DNA from 2 places in the Acidovorax sp. FG48 genome. Region 2 is predicted to be linked to the other one. Evidence: riboswitches for the same ligand, from Rfam matches in the RefSeq annotation. Region 2 holds a riboswitch; the other holds the start of a gene.

Region 1 (9,046 bases), on a different contig from region 2:
TCATCATCTCGGCCAAGTTCGATCAGGTGCAAAAGCACCTCACCCTCACCGGCCACGTGTATTCGCCCTGCATCTTCGTGATGAACAAGGCAGCGTTCGACAAGCTCTCGGCAGCCGACAAGCAGGCTTTCATTGACGCAGCCAAGGAAGGCACCAAAGCCAACCGTGCGCGCGTGGACGAAGACGACGCCAAGGGCGTGGCCGACCTGCGCGCCAAGGGCATGACCGTGATCGACAACGTGGACAAGGCCAAGTTTGTGGCGGCACTGGCCCCCGTGAACGCCGAGTTTGAAAAGCAGTTCGGCAAGGCTGCCATCGACAAGATCCGCGACGTCAAGTAATTTGGGTCTCTGCTATTACCTTTGCAGCTGATAACGCCCGTAGCCATTGCGCTACCGGGCGTTTTTATTCTTGAACCATCGCTGGTTCTGATCACCTCCTACCTACCCATGGTTGGCACCGCCCCATGAAAAACGCTTTTCTTACCTTTGAGCGATGGACCACCTTCATCGCCATGCTCGGCGCTTGCGCCATGCTGACGATTGCCGCGGCCCTGGGCATGTTCCAGATCGTGACCCGCTTTGTGCTGGAGCAGCCCGCCGAATGGACCGAAGTGCTCATCCGCTTCAGCCTGATCTGGATGGTGTTCCTGGCCATCCCGGCTGCGTTTCGCCAGGGCGCGATGGTGAGCGTGGATGTGCTGTACCGCTGGAGTCCTCCGCGCATCAAGCGGATGCTGGACTGGGTGGTGGCATTGGCGGCACTGGCCCTCATAGGCATCATCATCTGGTATGGCTGGGACTATGCGCAACGTGGGGGGGTACAGAGCATGGCCGGGCTGGAGTCTGTGTCCATGTTTTGGGCTTACCTGGCCATGCCGGTGGGTGGTCTTTTTTGTATCGTCGGCATCATTGGCAACCTCATTGATCCCCTGCGTATGGAACTGGAGACTGCCCAATGAGTTTGGTCATGATTTCAACGATGGTGCTGTGCTTTGCGCTCACCGTCTCGGTGGCCGTGTCCATCGGTTTGGCTTCCATCCTGGGCATCCAGGCCTCCAACGCGAACATGCTCATTTCCGTCAAGGAGATGTTCGGGGCCATCAACAAGTTTCCGCTGGCAGCCATCCCCTTCTTCATCCTCGCGGGCAACCTGATGGAGACCGGTGGCATCTCGCGCCGTCTGGTGGAGTTTGCCAAGAGCATCGTCGGCGGCGTGCAGGGCGGCCTGCCCATGACCTGTGTGCTGACCTGCATGATCTTTGCGGCCGTGTCTGGCTCGTCAGTCGCCACCACGTTTGCGATTGGCGCCATCCTGATCCCTGCGCTCATCAAGCATGGCTACCCCACCAGCTACGCCGCCGCGCTGCAGGCCACCAGTGCTGAGCTGGGCGTGATCATCCCTCCGTCCATTCCGATGATCCTGTACGGGGTTAGCGCCGAGGTATCGATCGGTGAACTGTTCATCGCCGGCTTTGGCCCCGGGCTGCTGATCAGCGGCGCGCTCATGTTGTTCGTGTGGGGTTACTGCAAGTACAAGGGCTGGGGCAAAAACGACGGTGATGGGCGCATGCCTTTTGGCAAGGCCACGCTGCAGGCGGGCTGGGCGCTGCTGATGCCCGTGATCATCCTGGGCGGCATCTATGGCGGCGTGTTCACCCCCACCGAGGCATCAGCCGTCGCTGTGTTCTACGCGCTGGTGGTCGGCATCGTCATCTACCGCGAGATCAAGCTCAAGGACCTGTTCGCCATCCTGCGCAAATCGGCCATCTCATCGGCGGTGATCATGTTCATCATCGCCAACGCCGGGCTGTTTGCATTCCTCATTACACGTGCAGGCGTGCCCGATGCCATCGGCCGGTGGCTGGAGGCGGTGCTGCAGTCCCCGACCCTGTTCCTGCTGGGCGTGAACGCCGCGCTGTTCGTGATTGGCATGTTCATCGAGACCAGTGCGGCGATCATCGTGCTGGCCCCCATCCTGGCGCCCGTGGCCATGCACTTTGGCGTAGACCCCGTGCACTTCGGGCTGATCATGGTGGTGAACCTGGCGCTGGGCATGATCACGCCCCCGTTCGGAGTGAACCTGTTTGCTGCCTGCACGGTGGCCAGAATCTCGCTGGACCGGATCATCAAGCACCTGCTGCCGTTCGTGGGCGTGATTCTGGTGTGCCTGCTGATCATCACCTACGTGCCATCGATCTCGTTGGCACTTCGGGATCTGGTCTACGCAAAGTAGTTAGAATCGCCCGGTCAGGAGAGAGTGCTCCATCTTGTCCATAAGACGCGCAGCACCGCCGAAGGCGCAGGCAGCAGCCGAACGCTCAGGCAAAAGGACTGGCAACCGCCCGCAGCGATGTGGGCGTTCCCTTGCTGGAGAGAGGTGGCCCCACAGAAAAGAAACTGTGTGCAGGCCATCCACCGAAGGAGCAAACCGCACGGCCAGCCAGGGCGCTGCGGTGAATCTCTCAGGTAAAGCGGACAGCAGGGCAAATCCCGTGACCACACCCTGGTCGCGGCCCCCATTTGCCCGGAGTCCGCCATGTCAGCCACCGCCCCCCTGCTCACCACGCCCCTGAACGCCCTGCACATCGAGCTGGGCGCCCGCATGGTGCCTTTTGCAGGCTATTCCATGCCCGTGCAGTACCCCGCAGGCCTGATGGCCGAGCATGTGCACACCCGCACCGCCGCCGGCCTGTTTGACGTGTCGCACATGGGCCAGCTCAAGCTCATCGGCGCCGACGCTGCCGCAGCGTTTGAAACCCTGATGCCCGTGGATGTGATCGACCTGCCCGTGGGCAAGCAGCGCTACGGTCTGCTGCTGACCGACGAAGGCACGATCATTGACGATCTGATGTTCTTCAACCAGGGCATCGTGGATGGCGAGCCCACCTTGTTCGTCATTGTCAACGGCGCCTGCAAGGTGGGCGACATTGCCCATATCCAGGCCCGCATCGGCCAGCGCTGTAAGGTGGTGCCCATGCCCGACCACGCCCTGCTCGCTCTGCAGGGCCCACAGGCCGTCACCGCCTTAGCCCGCTTGGCGCCCGGTGTTGAAAAGCTGGTGTTCATGACCGGTGGCGCGTTCAGCATTGCAGGCTGCGACTGCTTTGTGACCCGCAGCGGCTACACCGGCGAAGACGGCTTTGAAATCTCTGTACCCGCCGCGCAGGCCGAGACGCTCGCCCGCGCCCTGCTGGTCCAGCCTGAAGTCAAGCCCATCGGCCTGGGCGCCCGCAACTCGCTGCGCCTCGAAGCAGGCCTGTGCCTGTATGGCAACGACATCGACACCACCACCACACCCCCCGAAGCCGCGCTGAACTGGGCCATCCAGAAGGTGCGCCGCACCGGTGGCGCGCGTGCAGGCGGCTTCCCGGGTGCCGACAAGGTGCTCGCACAGATCGACAACCCTTCCAGCCTGCCCCGGAAGCGCGTGGGCCTGGTGGCGCTCGAGCGCGTGCCGGTGCGCGAACACACCGAACTGCAAAGCACGGACGGCCAGAAGATCGGCGAAGTCACCAGCGGCCTGCTGGGCCCCACGGTGAACGAACCCGTGGCCATGGGCTACGTCACGCCCGCCTTTGTAGCCATCGGCACCCGTGTCAACGCCATCGTGCGCGGCAAGGCGGTGCCCATGGAAGTGCGCGCCATGCCGTTTGTGCCGGCCAATTACTACCGCGGCTGATTTCATCAGCGAAGCGCAGAAGCTGCGCCCGCTTACATTGCAGATTCCTTTACTTTTTTTCCTTTGCTTGAGGAGCTTCCCATGACGATCAAATTCTCCAAAGACCACGAGTGGATCAACGCCGCTGATGCCAACGCTTCGGTGGTGGGCATCACCGTGCACGCGCAGGACGCCCTGGGCGACGTGGTGTTTGTAGACCTGCCCGAAGTGGGCAAAAGCTTTGCCCAGGGCGAAGTGGCAGGTGTGGTCGAGTCCGTGAAGGCCGCCGCCGATGTGTACATGCCCGTCTCTGGCGAAGTGGTCGAAGTGAACGAAGCCCTGCGTGCCGACCCATCCCTTGCCAACAGCGACCCGCTGGGCGCTGGCTGGTTCTTCAAGGTCAAGCTGGCCGACGCGAGCCAGCTCGACGCCCTGCTGGACGAAGCCACGTACACAGAGTTCGCCAAGAACGCCTGATCCCTGCCGACTTACAGGGCATGGCGCCGGGCCATGCCCGGCCCGCCGCCCTGCCGCGTGCGCGCTCTTTCCCCGGCACCGCCCCCAACCCGCTGCGACCTACGAGACTGCCCCATGCTGATGCAATCCGCCACCCCCCTTGGCGCGCTTGAAAACGCCACCGAATTCCTGCCCCGCCACATCGGCATCGACGCGGCCGACGAAGCGCACATGCTGTCGGTGATCGGCGAGGCCTCGCGCCGTGCGCTCATCGAATCCATCGTGCCGCGCTCCATCGCACGCAGCCGGGGCATGGACCTGCCAGCGCCGCTCACAGAAGCGGCAGCACTGGCAGAACTCAAGGCCATCGCGGGCAAGAATCAGTTGCTCAAGAGCTTCATCGGCCAGGGCTACTACGGCACGCACACGCCCGGTGTCATCCTGCGCAACATCCTGGAGAACCCCGCCTGGTACACCGCCTACACCCCCTACCAGGCCGAAATCTCGCAAGGCCGCATGGAAGCCCTGGTCAACTTCCAGACCATGGTGTGCGATCTCACTGGCATGCCGATTGCCAATTCGTCCATGCTGGACGAAGCCACCGCCGCCGCCGAGGCCATGACGCTGGCCAAGCGCTCGGTCAAGAGCAAGAGCAACGTGTTTGTGGTGGCGGGCGACGCCCACCCGCAGACCATTGAAGTCATCCAGACCCGCGCCAAGCCCCTGGGCCTGGAAGTGCGCCTGGCCAATTCGGCCGAAGAATGGAACACCCTGCTGGACGGCGACTACTTTGCCGTGCTGGCCCAATACCCCGCCACCAGCGGCCGCATTGACGACCTGCGTGCCGACGTGGAAAAGGCCCATGCCAAGCAAGCTGCCTTCATCGTGGCGGCCGACCTGCTGGCGCTCACCCTCATCACGCCACCCGGCGAACAAGGTGCCGACATTGTGGTGGGCACCACCCAGCGTTTTGGCATGCCCATGGGCGCAGGTGGCCCCCACGCTGCCTACATGGCCTGCCGCGATGAATTCAAGCGCTCCATGCCTGGCCGTCTGGTGGGTGTGAGCGTGGATGTGCATGGCAAACCTGCCTATCGCCTGGCCCTGCAAACGCGCGAACAGCACATCCGCCGCGAAAAGGCCACCTCCAACATCTGCACGGCCCAGGTACTGCCCGCTGTGATCGCCAGCATGTACGCCGTGTACCACGGCCCTGAAGGCCTCAAGCGCATTGCACAGCGCGTGGCGGCCTACACCGCCATCCTGGCCCAGGGCCTGAAGCAGCTGGGCGCCCCAGTGCGTGAGCAGGCGACCTTCGACACGCTCAGCCTGCACACCGGCGCCGCTACCAAATCCATAGCTGCTCGCGCAGTGCAAATGGGCGCCAACCTGCGAATTTACTTTGAAGAGTACCTGTGCATCTCGCTGGACGAGACCACCACACGCGCCGACATCGAGCTGCTGTGGAAGATCTTCGCCAAGGACGGCCAGGCGCTGCCCACCTTCGATGCGTTTGAAAAGGGCGTGGAGCCGCTGATCCCCACCGAGCTGCGCCGCGAGAGCTGCTATCTCACGCACCCGGTGTTCAACACCCACCGTTCCGAAACGGGCATGCTGCGCTACATCCGCCAGCTGTCCGACAAGGATCTGGCGCTGGACCGCAGCATGATCCCGCTGGGCTCGTGCACCATGAAGCTCAACGCCACCAGCGAGATGATCCCCATCACCTGGCCCGAGTTTGCCAACGTGCACCCGTTCGCCCCCGCTGACCAACTGGTGGGCTACAAGGAGCTGGACGAGCAGCTGCGCGCCTGGCTGTGCCAGGCCACAGGTTACGCGGGCATCAGCCTGCAGCCCAACGCAGGCTCGCAAGGCGAATACGCTGGTCTGCTGGCCATCAAGGGCTACCACGAGTCGCGTGGCGAAGGCCACCGCAACATCTGCCTGATCCCCAGCAGCGCACACGGCACCAACCCCGCCAGCGCCCAGATGGTGGGCATGCAGGTGGTGGTGACGGCCTGCGATGCCAATGGCAACGTGGACCTGGTGGACCTGAAAGCCAAGTGCGAACAACACAGCGCCAACCTGGCCGCCGTGATGATCACCTACCCCAGCACGCACGGCGTGTTCGAGACCAGCGTGAAAGAGCTGTGTGCCCTGGTGCACAGCCACGGCGGCCGCGTGTACGTGGACGGCGCCAACATGAACGCACTGGTCGGCGTAGCCGCCCCCGGCGAGTTTGGCGGCGATGTGAGCCACCTGAACCTGCACAAGACCTTCTGCATCCCCCACGGCGGTGGCGGCCCCGGCGTCGGCCCCGTCTGCGTGGTGGAAGACCTTGTGCCCTTCCTGCCCGGCCATGCCACAGCGGGCGTGACAGGCGGCGTGGGCGCCGTCAGCGCTGCCCCGCTGGGCAACGCTGCCGTGCTGCCCATCAGCTGGATGTACATCCGCATGATGGGCGCCGAAGGCCTGCAGGCGGCCACCGAGACCGCCATCCTGAGCGCCAACTACATCAGCGCCCGCCTCAAGGACCACTACCCCACGCTGTACGCGAGCGAAAACGGCCATGTGGCCCACGAGTGCATTCTGGACCTGCGCCAGCTCAAGGACACCAGCGGCGTGATGGCCGAAGACGTGGCAAAGCGCCTGATCGACTACGGCTTCCATGCGCCCACGCTGAGCTTCCCGGTGCCCAACACGTTGATGGTGGAGCCCACCGAGAGCGAAACCCTGTTTGAGCTGGACCGCTTCATCGACGCGATGATCGCCATCCGCGACGAGATCCGCCAGATCGAAGCAGGCAAGCTGCCGCAGGACAACAACCCGCTCAAGAACGCCCCGCACACCGCAGAAAGCCTGCTGAGCGGCGAGTGGAACCGCCCCTACACCCGCGAGGCAGCTGCCTACCCCGTGGCCGCACTGCGCAGCAACAAATACTGGTCGCCCGTGGGCCGCGTGGACAACGTGTGGGGCGACCGCAACCTGAGCTGCAGCTGCATCCCGGTGAGCGACTACGCCTGACCCTGCCATAGCGACCCCGGTGGCGCGTCCGCTGCCGTGGCTCTTGGCCTTCCAAGCCCTGGCGCTCCCGTGCCCAGGGCTTTTTTCGTGGTGCCGCTCCCGCAGGCCGCGGCACGAACGCGCATAAGATCGCGGGCTGCGTTGTGATTCACTCTTTCAGGAGCCCCCTTTGCGAAACCTCTTGTGCCTCTTGCTCGCCACCGTTGTGATGGCCCCCGCCGCCATGGCCCAGACCTCCAAGCCCGTCACCACGGCCAGCGGCCTGGTTTATGAATCGCTCAAAGACGGCACGGGCGAATCGCCCAAGGCCACCGACACGGTCAAGGTGCACTACAAGGGCACGTTCCTCGACGGCAAGGAGTTCGACAGCTCCTACAAGCGCGGCGAACCCACCTCGTTCCCGCTCAACCGCGTGATCCCCTGCTGGACCGAGGGCGTGCAGCGCATGAAGCCCGGTGGCAAGGCCAAGCTGACCTGCCCACCTGCCATCGCCTATGGCGCGGCCGGTGCAGGTGGCGTGATTCCGCCCAACGCCACGCTGAACTTCGAGATCGAGCTGATCTCCGTCGGCCGCTGATCCCATGCTGCTGAAGGTCGGCGACCTCGCGCGGCGCACCGGGCTCACGGTGCGCACGCTGCACCACTATGACGAGGTCGGGCTGCTCAAGCCCTCGGGCCGGTCGGACGCGGGGTACCGCCTGTACAGCCAGGCAGACGTGCAGCGGCTGCATGGCATCCAGACCATGCGCCAGATGGGCCTGGCGCTCAGCGACATTGCCGAGCTGCTGGCGGGCGACGGGGTAGCACCCGAGCGCATCATCGGCCAGCAGATCCGCGCGCTGGACCAGCAGATCACGCAGGCCACAGAGCTGCGCGGGCGCCTGACCATGCTGCGCGACGGTCTCATGGCGGGTGCCGAGCCTGACATGGGCAACTGGCTCGAAGCCCTGGCGCTGATGACGACCTACGGCAAGTACTTCAGCACCACCGAGCTCAAGCAGATCTTCACCAACTGGAGCCTGATCGAGGCCGACTGGCTCATTGTGAAAGACCTAGTGCGCAGCGCCATGGACCGCCAGCTGCCACCCGATTCGCCCGAAGTGCAGGCATTGGCCTACCGCTGGATGGCGCTGATGCTGCACTGGATGGAGGGCGACCTCGATCTGCTGGAACGCTGGGGCCACATGTTCCGCACCGAGCCCAGCGCCCAGGGGCGCAACCACGCGCCACCCGGCGACATGATTGCCTATGTGGAGGCCGCCATCGATCTTCGCCTGGAATTGCTGATGAAATACCTGACCCGCGACGACCTGCGTACGCTGGGCCATGTGCCGCACACCGCATGGGCGGCGCTGGAATGCGATGTGCAACAGTTGCTCGACCGCCAGATACCCACCAACCATGCCGACGCAGCGGCTGCGGCTTTGCGCTGGAACACGTTGTTGAACCAGCTGACCCGCAACGATGCGCTATTGCGCCACAAGCTGCTCACGGCGTCGGCCAACGAGCCGCTTCTGCAGGCCGGCTCGCCGCTGAGCGCGCCTGTGCGTGCCTACCTGCAGGCAGCGCTGGCACAGGCGATGCCAACGCCTACTTGGACCGCTGCAGCTGCCGCCCGTGAGGCGGCCACACCGTCGCCAAAAAGCCACTGAAAGTGCTTGACCCTCACGCAACGTGAGGCCTCACAGTCGGTCCCCATGAACGGATCGACACCCTCTTCCAGCAGCTCCTCCCCCACACGGCGGTTGCACGCGCTGGACAACCTCCGCGCCACCATGATGTGGCTGGGCATCGTGCTGCATGTCTCGGTCATCTACATGAGCCGGCCTTCGCCCCTGCCCTGGCACGACGACCAGTCCAGCCCCCTGGCGGACCTGCTGGTGGCGGTGATCCATGCCTTTCGCAT
Region 2 (9,046 bases):
GCGGCCTTGTAGGACTTCCAGCACTCGGCGCCATTGCACGCAAAAATCACCGGCTTGGCCTTGTCCAGCCCTGGCAGCTTGTCCAGCGCCTGGAAGTCGTCCTGCGCCGCATTGAAGGCCACGTCCTTCAGGCTCTTTTCCACGTAGGCCGCAAACACGGCGCCACGGATGCGCTTGGTCTTGAATTCCTTTTCGGTGCGCGTGTCCACCAGGGTGGCGCCTTGTGCCAGCAGGGTCTGCGCTTCGCGCGCGGTGATGCGGTTCACGCCAGGCAGGCTGGTGGGGGTGAACAGCCCCAGTTCGGCCACGCGGCGGTATTCCATAGCCTCCGGGCGCACCGAGACCAGCGGCAGGCCGCTGGCCGAGGACGATGTGCTGAACCACTGGGCCAGCTTGCTGCGTGCATCCGCAGGCAGGTCTTTCTTGACCACGATGGAGAACCCGCCCGGTACGGGCTGCGACGTAGCCAGCACCCGCGCGATGCCGGGGTGCGCCGCCGACCATTCGGCCCAGTCGTCCTCGCGCACCACGGTGGCGTCGGCCGCGCCCAGGGTCAGGGCCGTGAGGCCCGCCTGGGGGAATTTTTCGTACTGCACCGCCCGCAGGTCCTGGAACGACAACCCCGCCTCGTTCAGCATGCCGCGCGCCATGTAGGTGTAGACCGAGTCCTGCTGGGGCAGGTACAGCCGCCGGCCTTTCATGGCGGGCACGGTGGCGATGGGCTGCAGCCCGACCAGCAGGTACTTGTCCGATTTGTGCGTGGCGCCCACCAGTTCGTAGCCGCGTTGCAGTGCAGATGCCGCCACCTGGGCTGGCGCAATGAAGATGTCATAGCCCGCGCTGCGGGTGGCGCGCATCACGTCGGCCAGGTCGTCGCTAGTGGTCAGCGCTACAGGCTGGCCCGCCGCCTTCGACAAGCCCGACTCGGCCGAGGTGCGCAGGATGGAGTGCGCGGCCTTGCGGGCCGTGGGCTCCACGACCACGATGGCCGTCAGCTGGGCCAGCGCGTTGCTGCAACCCAGGCCCCAGAGCAGGAGCAGCCCAATGGGTCGCCAGGATCGTTTTCTGATGATGTTCATAGCGCTTTTCCTCTCCCCACAACAAAGCGCGAATATGCCCACGGCCTCCGCACCTGCGTACGAATGTTTCCGATGTTTTGTTTTTGTTACTTCTGCTAACGACGCCGCACGTGCGGTGCGAAGTGCTGCCGCACAGAATGCGGGCTGGCCCGACGCCCTGCGCTTGCGAGGGGAATCGGGGGCGAAAGGTTTTGTTCACCCACTCTTTGGAGACGTTCGCATGAAAGATTCGATGACCCTGCCGCGCCGCCACATGCTGGCCGGAAGTGCTGCCGCCCTGAGCGCGCTGGGCCTGGCCGGATGGACGGGCAGTGCGCGCGCCCAGCAGGCCGCCGCCCCCGCAGCCAAGCCGCTGCCCGCCTATGCAGGGTGGAAGTCGCCGGATGCGCTGATCGTGCACAGCAGCAGCACCCTGGAAACGCGGCGCTCCGCGTTCGGCACCAGCGTCATCACGCCGTCCAACCAGCTGTACGTGCGCAACAACCTGCCCGCGCCCGACGCGGCCATCCTGGACAACCGCGACGCGTGGACGGTGTCCATCGAAGGGGTCAAAAGCCCGCGCAGCCTGACCCTGGCCGAGCTCAAGACGCTGGGCGTGGAGACCGTGGCCACCGTGTTGCAGTGCTCGGGCAACGGCCGGGGCTTTTTCCCCAGCAAGCCCAGTGGCACCCCCTGGTCGGTGGGTGCTGCAGGCTGTGTGGTCTGGAGCGGTGTGCCGCTGCGCAACGTGGTGGCGGCCCTCGGCGGGCTGGCCGATGGCGCGACCTACCTGACCGGCACAGGCGGCGAGAAGCTGCCCGAGGGGGTGGACCCGCTGTCGGTGCTGGTGGAGCGCTCGGTGCCCGTGAAGGCGATGGACGATGCGCTGCTGGCCTGGGAGATGAATGGCGAGCCGCTGTCGCTGGCACATGGCGGCCCGCTGCGACTGGTGGTGCCCGGCTACCAGGGCGTGAACAACATCAAGTACGTCAAGCGCGTGGCCTTCACCAGCGCGCAGTCGCAGGCCCGCATCATGTCGCATGGCTACCGCATGTCGCCGCCCGGCAGCAAGGCCAGCCCCGACCAGCCTTCGGTGTGGGAGATGGGCGTGAAGTCCTGGATCAACGGCCCCTTGGCCGACAAGGGCCCCCTCAAGCCCGGCCAGGTGCAGGTGCATGGCGTGGCCTTTGGCGGCACGCGCGGAATCAAGGGCGTGGAGGTGTCGGCCGACGGCGGCAAGACCTGGCAGGCGGCCAAGCTCATCGGCCCCGACCTGGGCCCCTTTGCCTGGCGGCAGTTTGCGCTGCCCGTGCGCCTGGAGGCGGGCACCCATGTGTTGGCCAGCCGCGCCACCGACACGGCAGGCAATGTGCAGGCCGAGCAGCGCGAGGAAAACCTGGGCGGCTACAACAACGCCAGCTGGCGCGACCACGCCGTCACCGTGACCGTGGCCTGAGATGGGTGGGAGCAACGGAGCGCGTCGCCTTGCCGCGGCGCTGTGGGCAGCTGGCGCCTGTGCGTCGGCTGCGGCCGCCGACCCGGCCGAACTGGCGCGCGGCAAGGAGCTGTTCACCAAGATCCAGCCCGCCTGCGCCGTGTGCCACACGCTGCAGGCTGCGGGTGCTGAAGGTCAGGTCGGACCGGTGCTGGATGAGTTGAAGCCCGACGCGGGCCGCGTGTTGCGCGCGCTCAAGGCGGGCATCGGTGTAATGCCCTCGTATGCCGAGCGCATGAGCGAGAAGGACATGTTGGCCGTGGCGCAGTTTGTGGCGCACGCCACGGGCGCGGCCAAGTAGGCGCAGCCTTTCGCACCGGTTGCAGCGTGGCCTCGCTGCAACCGCCTGCAACCGCGCGCTGCCTCAGGCCGCCGTGCGCGACGGCACCAGCGCCGCCCCGGCTGCGCGCCCTTGCAGCCCCTGGAACGCAAAGTCCACCTCGGGCACGCGGCCACTCACGATGTCGGCCAGCGCCTTGCCCGAGCCGCAGGCGTGCGTCCAGCCCAGCGTGCCGTGGCCGGTGTTGAGGAACAAATTGCCCACTTTGGTCTTGCCGATCAGCGGCACGTTGCTGGGCGTGGCGGGGCGCAGGCCGCTCCAGAACTGCGCCTGGGTGGTGTCGCCGGCGCCGGGGAAGAGCTGCTCCACCCGCCGCACGATGGCCTCGCAGCGCACCTGGTTCAGGTGGCGGTCGTAGCCATTCAATTCCGCCGTGCCCGCAATGCGCAGGCGGTCGCCCCGCTCGCTGGTGTAGCGTGAGAACACGAGCTTGAACTCGTCGTCCGTCAGGCTCACCTGGTGTGCCTTGCTGGCGTCCTTGACCGGCATCGTCACCGAGTAGCCCTTGGCCGGGTAGATGGGCAGCTGGATGCCCAGCGGCTGCGCCAGCAGCGGGCTGAACGAGCCCATGGCCAGCACAAACGCATCGCCGCGCACGCGCTCGAAGCGGCCTTCGGCATTGGTCACTTCGACATGGTCGATACGGCCGCCCACCTCGCGCAGTGCGGTGATGTGGTGGCCCATGCGGAACTGCACGCCCGCCGCCTCGCACAGCTTGGCCAGCTCGCGCGTGAACTGGTTGGCGTCGCCGGATTCATCTTCGGCCGTGTAGGTGGCGCCTGCGAGCTGCGGGCGGATGTGGGCCAGCGCGGGCTCGATGCGCACGGCCTCGTCAGCACTGATCACCTGGCGCTCGCAGCCCAGCGCGCGCATCTGCTCGGCCGGGGCCAGCGCGCCGTCGAATTCTTTTTGGTTGGTATAGAAGTGCAGGATGCCCTGTGTGCGCTGGTCGTACTGGATGCCAGTGGCCGCGCGCAGCTGCTGCAGCGTGTCGCGGCTGTAGGTGCCCAGGCGCACGATCTGTTCGATGTTGTGGCGCGTGCGTGCGGGCGTGCAGTTGCGCAGGAAGGACAGGCCCCACAGCCACTGGCGCATGTCGGCGCGCAGGCGGAAGAGCAAGGGCGCATCTTCCTTGCCCAGCCATTGCAGCACCTTGAGCGGCGCATTGGGGTTGGCCCAGGGCTCGGCGTGGCTCACCGAGATCTGGCCGCCGTTGGCAAAGCTGGTTTCGGCGCCGGGCGTGCCCTGGCGGTCGATGACGGTCACTTCGTGACCCAGTTGCGAGAGGAAATAAGCCGAAGTCACGCCGAGCAAGCCGGCGCCCAAAACGATCACGCGCATGATTTTCAAAGCCTTTCTGGGCTCTGGCGCTAGAAAAACATGCGCTGGCAGCTATGAATTCAATAGCGTGCAGCTGGCGCATGAATGCCCTAGCTGCCGCTCCCCCTGTCCTTGGTACCTGAGAGATTCACCGCTACCCACCCGGGCTGCGGCTTGCTCCTTCGGTGCGCTTCGCGTTGCGCGAGGCGGCTCTCCAGACGGCTTTGATGAATGGTGCAGTACGGGACCTGAGCGTGTATGGGAGTTTGCGCCTTCGGTGCAGCGGTGGCCTGTGCCTGCCGTGCTCTCCTGCGAGGCCGATTCTAGGGGGCAAGCCTGTGCGCCGGATCAACTCCGGCGGCTAATGGGGCGCAATCGTTGCTGATGCAGCGGGGCGGGGCCGATGGGGGAAGGTGCCGATAATCCCGCCGACCCCTTGCACCACGGAGAGTTTTGTCATGTCCCCCACCGCTTTGGACCCTGCCGCCAGCGCCGCCGTCATCACCCAGGCCCGGGAAGTGCGCACGCCCCGCCCGTTGGACTTTCCCGCAGGGCTGCGCCCGCGGGATGCCTCCGAGGCCTATGCCGTGCAAGACGCGGTGGTGCGTGCACGCGGGCACATCGCTGGCTGGAAGGTCGGGGCTGCGTCGCCCCAGGCGCAACCGGCACGCGCTGCACTCACCCGCGATTCGGTGTGGGTGGCTGCAGCGGGCGAGCCCGTGTTGCTGGCTGCATCTGGTTTTGCCGTGATGGGGGTGGAGGCGGAATGGGTCTACGAACTGGGGGCCGACCTGCCCGCCCGCGCCACCCCCTACAGCGCCGCCGAAGTGCTGGCGGCCGTGGCGTCGGTGCGGGCCGCCATCGAGGTGTGCGACACGCGCTTTGCTGCCTGGGCGCAGCAGGGCGAGTGGAGCCGCCTGGCCGACCAGGCATGCCACGGAGCGCTGATTGTGGGGACTGGCACCGACGAAGTGGCCACCGCACAGCCCCTGGCGCAAGCGGTGACTTTGTCGGTAAACGGGGCCGTGGCCGTGCAACATGCCACCTGGGGCAACCCGGCGGGCGACCCGCTGCGCCTGCTGGTGTGGCTGGCCAACGAAGGCGCGCGCAGCCTGGGTGGACTGCGCGCGGGGCACTGGGTCACCACCGGGTCATGCACCGGCACCGTGCTGGTGGCGCCGGGGGCCGAGGTGGTGGCCGACTTTCCCGGGCTGGGGCAGGCGGTGTTGCACCTGCCATAAAGGCACAGGGCCTGGCGCCCTGGCTAGCCAGCGGAGCGTCGATCAGTTGCGGCGTGGGTTGTCCGGCTGGTGGTCGCGGCGGTTGGGCACGCCGTCGCCGTCACGGTCGCGGTCATTGCGGTTGGCAATGCCGTCGCCATCGCGGTCCCAACCGCCCCGGTGCAGCTCCCAGCGCCCGTCGCGCTGCTCCCACTGGGGGGTGCGATAGCGGTAGCCTGGCCGCACCTTTTCAAAGTGGCCTGCCACCCATACATGGCGGTGGCCCCGCCAGTCCCAGTAGCCAGGCACCCACACCTGTCCCTTGCGGGCGTGTGGAACGGCTTCGCGGCGGGGTGGCGGGGGTGCCGGAATGACGATGCCCTGCTGCGGGCCCGACTGCACGATGACAGTGGCTTGCGTGGCGGCCTGTGCCGGTGTGATGGCCCCTGTCAGCGCCGTCAGCGTTGTCACGGACAGGGCCGCTGCGGTGAAGGTGTTGCGCAAGAAAGTGGCGTGGGTCATGGTGAACTCCTTGTCGTGTCTGGCCGACCGCAGGCACTGCCTGCGTCGGGCCGGGTGTTGCGTCTGTGGCCTCATCGTGGCCGGTGGGTGGTGGGGCGTCTGTCAGCCGGGCTGCCCATTGCATGTCGGCCCGCGCAGCGGTCCCACCAAGGGGGATCAGCGGCGGTACGGGTTGTCCGGGCGCTGGTCGTAGCGGTTGGGCACGCCGTCTCCGTCACGGTCCCGGTCGCGGCGGTTGGGGATGCCATCGCCATCACGGTCCCAGCCGCCGGGCTGCATGTTCCAGCGACCGCCATGTTCTACCCAGCGGGGCTCGCGGTAGTGGTAGCCGGGGCGGGCCTTCACCCAGTAGCCCTGCATCCACACGTGGCGGTGGCCACGCCATTCCCAGTGGCCGGGCACCCACACCATGCCGCGGCGCGGGTGCGGCGCCACCTCGTAGCGGGGTGGGGGCGGCGCCTGGTACTGCACGCGCACCGGGGCGGGTTGCTGGTAGACAGGCGTACCTGCCTGGATGACAACGGTGGCGCTGGTCTGCGCCTGCGCCGCGCTCGCGGCGCCCAGCGACAGCAGGGCGATGGACACAGCGGCAAGTGCTTTGCGGGCCATAAGGTTCTCCTCAGATGTGATTCCTTGCGGAACCGGAGACTTCATGGTGCGCACGCTGCGTCAAGCCGGTGTAGTCCCATTGCGAAGCTTTGTGAAGTTGTGTTGCCGACTTCGGAGGCAAACGGTTGCCGTGTGATTTTTGTCACGCCTGCTCAGGCGTCCGGCGTCGGCGTCCCCCATCCATCCGCCCGCGATGGCTTGCTTCAGCGCCACCACACCAGCGTCGCAATCACCAGCAACGCGCACCACGCCGGGTGTCTGCCGTGCGTGGCAAAGAACACCAGCATGCCACTGGCCAGGGTGGCAATGCCCACGGCGTCGGCGGCCCAGGCGCCCAGGGCCGCGTCCCAAGGCGCGGTGCCCAGGCGCCAGAGCAGGGCGCTCAACGCCCAGCTCAGCACCGAGGCCACATGCCAGGTGCCCCACAGGATGCGCAGGTGCGGGGTATGCAGCACCTGCCGCGCAGTGCCGGACTCCAGGCGCCCCGCCGTTTGGTGCCCCTGCGTGCGCAGGCTGCGAAACAGCAGAAGCTCCCCCAGCACCGAATGGGCCACACCCACCAGGGCCAGCCCGGCTGCCGCCAGGGTCAGCGCCGTGTTGGTCATGGGTGAATGGCCAGCGCCCCGTGGGCCCGGGTGTGCACGCGGGCACCCAGCCGCGTCAGCAGGTGCATCAGCCCCATCCACATGCGTTCGAACGCGGGCATCTCGCCGGGGATCTGGGCGAGGTGCTGGCCCAGCACGCGCTGGTGCTGGCCGGGGGTGATGGGCGGCGGTGTCTTGGTGCCAAAGTCAAACACCGGCTGGGTGAAGGGCTCCATCTGCCAGGCCTGCATCTCGGCCAGTGCGGGGGCGAGTTCGCTGGTGTAGGCCTGCACGGTCAGGTCCTTGCGCAAGAGCCCCAGCGCCTGGTAGGCCTGCAGCACCTGCGCGTTGTGCGCGGGGTCGGCGGGAGCGCGCAGCAGGGCCGACCACGCCTGCACCACCTGCGCTCGGAATGCGCTGGGCAGGGCACGCGTGCAGCCAAAGTCGAGCACGCCCACCGTGCCATCGGGCGCGAACAGAAAGTTGCCCGGGTGCGGGTCGGCATGCACCCGCCCCAGCACAAAAATGCAGTGCATGAACCAGTCCCACAGGTGCTGCCCGGCCTGGTCGCGCAGTGCCTGCGGTGGCTGTGTGGCCAGCCAGGCTTGCAACGGCAGCCCGGGCACAAACTGCTGCGTGAGCACCTGGGCGCGCGTGTGCGAGAGGATGGGCTGCGCCATCACCACGCCCGGCTGCGCGGCGTGCTGGGCAAACCATTGCAGCTGTTCGGCCTCTTGCATGTAGTCCACCTCGCGCAGCAGGGTGGCCTCGATCTCGGTCATCACGCTGTCCAGCACGGCATCGGTGGGCAGCGGCATGTCGGTGTGGGCCAGGGCGCGCAGCGCGGCGCGCATCAGCTGCATGTCGCTGGCAATGGTGGCGGCAATGCCGGGGTACTGCACCTTGACAGCCACCGTGCCGTGGCCGGCCAGCTGTGCGCGGTGCACCTGGCCCAGGCTGGCGGCGGCAAACGCGGTGGGCTCGAACTGGTCAAACAGCGCCTCCGGCTCCTGCCCGAAGGCCTGGCGGAACACGCGGCCCACCAGCGCGCGGTTGAGCGGCGGGGCCTGGTGGTGGGCGCGTGCCAGTTCGCTGCGCACGCCGTCGGGCAGCAGGCCCGGGTGCATGCTGAGCAACTGCGACACCTTGAGCGCCGAGCCCCGCAGCTGCCCCAGCGCGCCAAACAAAATGCGGCCCAGCGCGGCCTCGTGCTCGGCCTGTGCCTGGGCCGAGCGCTTGCGCGTGCGGTGTCCCAGCTCCGCCATGCCGATGCGCGCTGCCGCCAGCCCCGTGATGGCACTGCGGGCCAGCTTGCCGGTGCGGGGTGCTTCCGCCTCAGTTTTGGCCATGGTCTGCCAGGCGCTGCGCCGTGCCGCGCGCTATGACACGGTGGATGGGCGTGATCACCGCCATGTAGGCATGGCCGAGTGTGTTGTGGATGTGCACCACCGTGCTCAGCACCACGCGGGGCGTGGCGCCAGGGGCGGCGGGCTGTTTGCAGATGGACACCTGCACGTCCAGGTGCTTGTCGTCCTGGCCCATCACCACTTCGGTGTCGCTCAGGTGCCGGATGTGGAAGATGCCGACGCGGTCGCCCACGCGGTAGCTGCGCGCGTCGCGCAGGGATCGGCCGCTGGCAGGCGGGTGGCCGTCGTCCAGCTGGCCCAGGTCCTTCAGGCCCACCAGACGGACGGCCTTGTTGCGCACGAACATGAGGGCGCGCGTCCACGCCGGGGTGCGGGCCGCCACGTCCAGCCACGACTGCAGGGCTGAGCGCGCGGGGTGCCGGTCGGCCACTTCGTAGGCATCAAAAAAATCGGCCCCGGGCAGCGTGGCGTGGATGGCCGTGCCGGGCGGCACCTGGGTTGCGCGCGCGGTGGTGGGGGCGGTGAGGGCAG

What was found. Region 2 has a riboswitch for glycine ahead of ACODSU_RS14570 (D-amino acid dehydrogenase). Riboswitches for the same ligand answer to the same signal wherever they lie in the genome.
Region 1: linked by a shared signal. The riboswitch ahead of gcvT (glycine cleavage system aminomethyltransferase GcvT) and the one ahead of ACODSU_RS14570 (D-amino acid dehydrogenase) in region 2 are both predicted to bind glycine.

Annotation. Positions count from the first base shown of each region.
Region 1 covers NZ_JBMDJH010000012.1:82,318-91,363, reverse strand. The annotation lists gene ACODSU_RS17145 (TRAP transporter substrate-binding protein) at 1-341, shown strand, start outside; gene ACODSU_RS17140 (TRAP transporter small permease) at 467-961, shown strand; gene ACODSU_RS17135 (TRAP transporter large permease) at 958-2,235, shown strand; glycine riboswitch at 2,241-2,346, shown strand; glycine riboswitch at 2,360-2,491, shown strand; gene gcvT (glycine cleavage system aminomethyltransferase GcvT) at 2,539-3,681, shown strand; gene gcvH (glycine cleavage system protein GcvH) at 3,763-4,137, shown strand; gene gcvP (aminomethyl-transferring glycine dehydrogenase) at 4,252-7,140, shown strand; gene ACODSU_RS17115 (FKBP-type peptidyl-prolyl cis-trans isomerase) at 7,349-7,717, shown strand; gene ACODSU_RS17110 (MerR family transcriptional regulator) at 7,722-8,792, shown strand; gene ACODSU_RS17105 (acyltransferase family protein) at 8,838-9,046, shown strand, end outside.
Region 2 covers NZ_JBMDJH010000009.1:110,113-119,158, reverse strand. The annotation lists gene ACODSU_RS14585 (rhodanese-like domain-containing protein) at 1-1,079, opposite strand, end outside; gene sorT (SorT family sulfite dehydrogenase catalytic subunit) at 1,300-2,514, shown strand; gene sorU (SorU family sulfite dehydrogenase c-type cytochrome subunit) at 2,516-2,854, shown strand; gene ACODSU_RS14570 (D-amino acid dehydrogenase) at 2,918-4,234, opposite strand; glycine riboswitch at 4,330-4,441, opposite strand; gene ACODSU_RS14565 (2-keto-4-pentenoate hydratase) at 4,672-5,454, shown strand; gene ACODSU_RS14560 (YXWGXW repeat-containing protein) at 5,497-5,955, opposite strand; gene ACODSU_RS14555 (YXWGXW repeat-containing protein) at 6,112-6,564, opposite strand; gene ACODSU_RS14550 (hypothetical protein) at 6,768-7,169, opposite strand; gene ACODSU_RS14545 (ABC1 kinase family protein) at 7,166-8,497, opposite strand; gene ACODSU_RS14540 (DUF2867 domain-containing protein) at 8,484-9,046, opposite strand, start outside.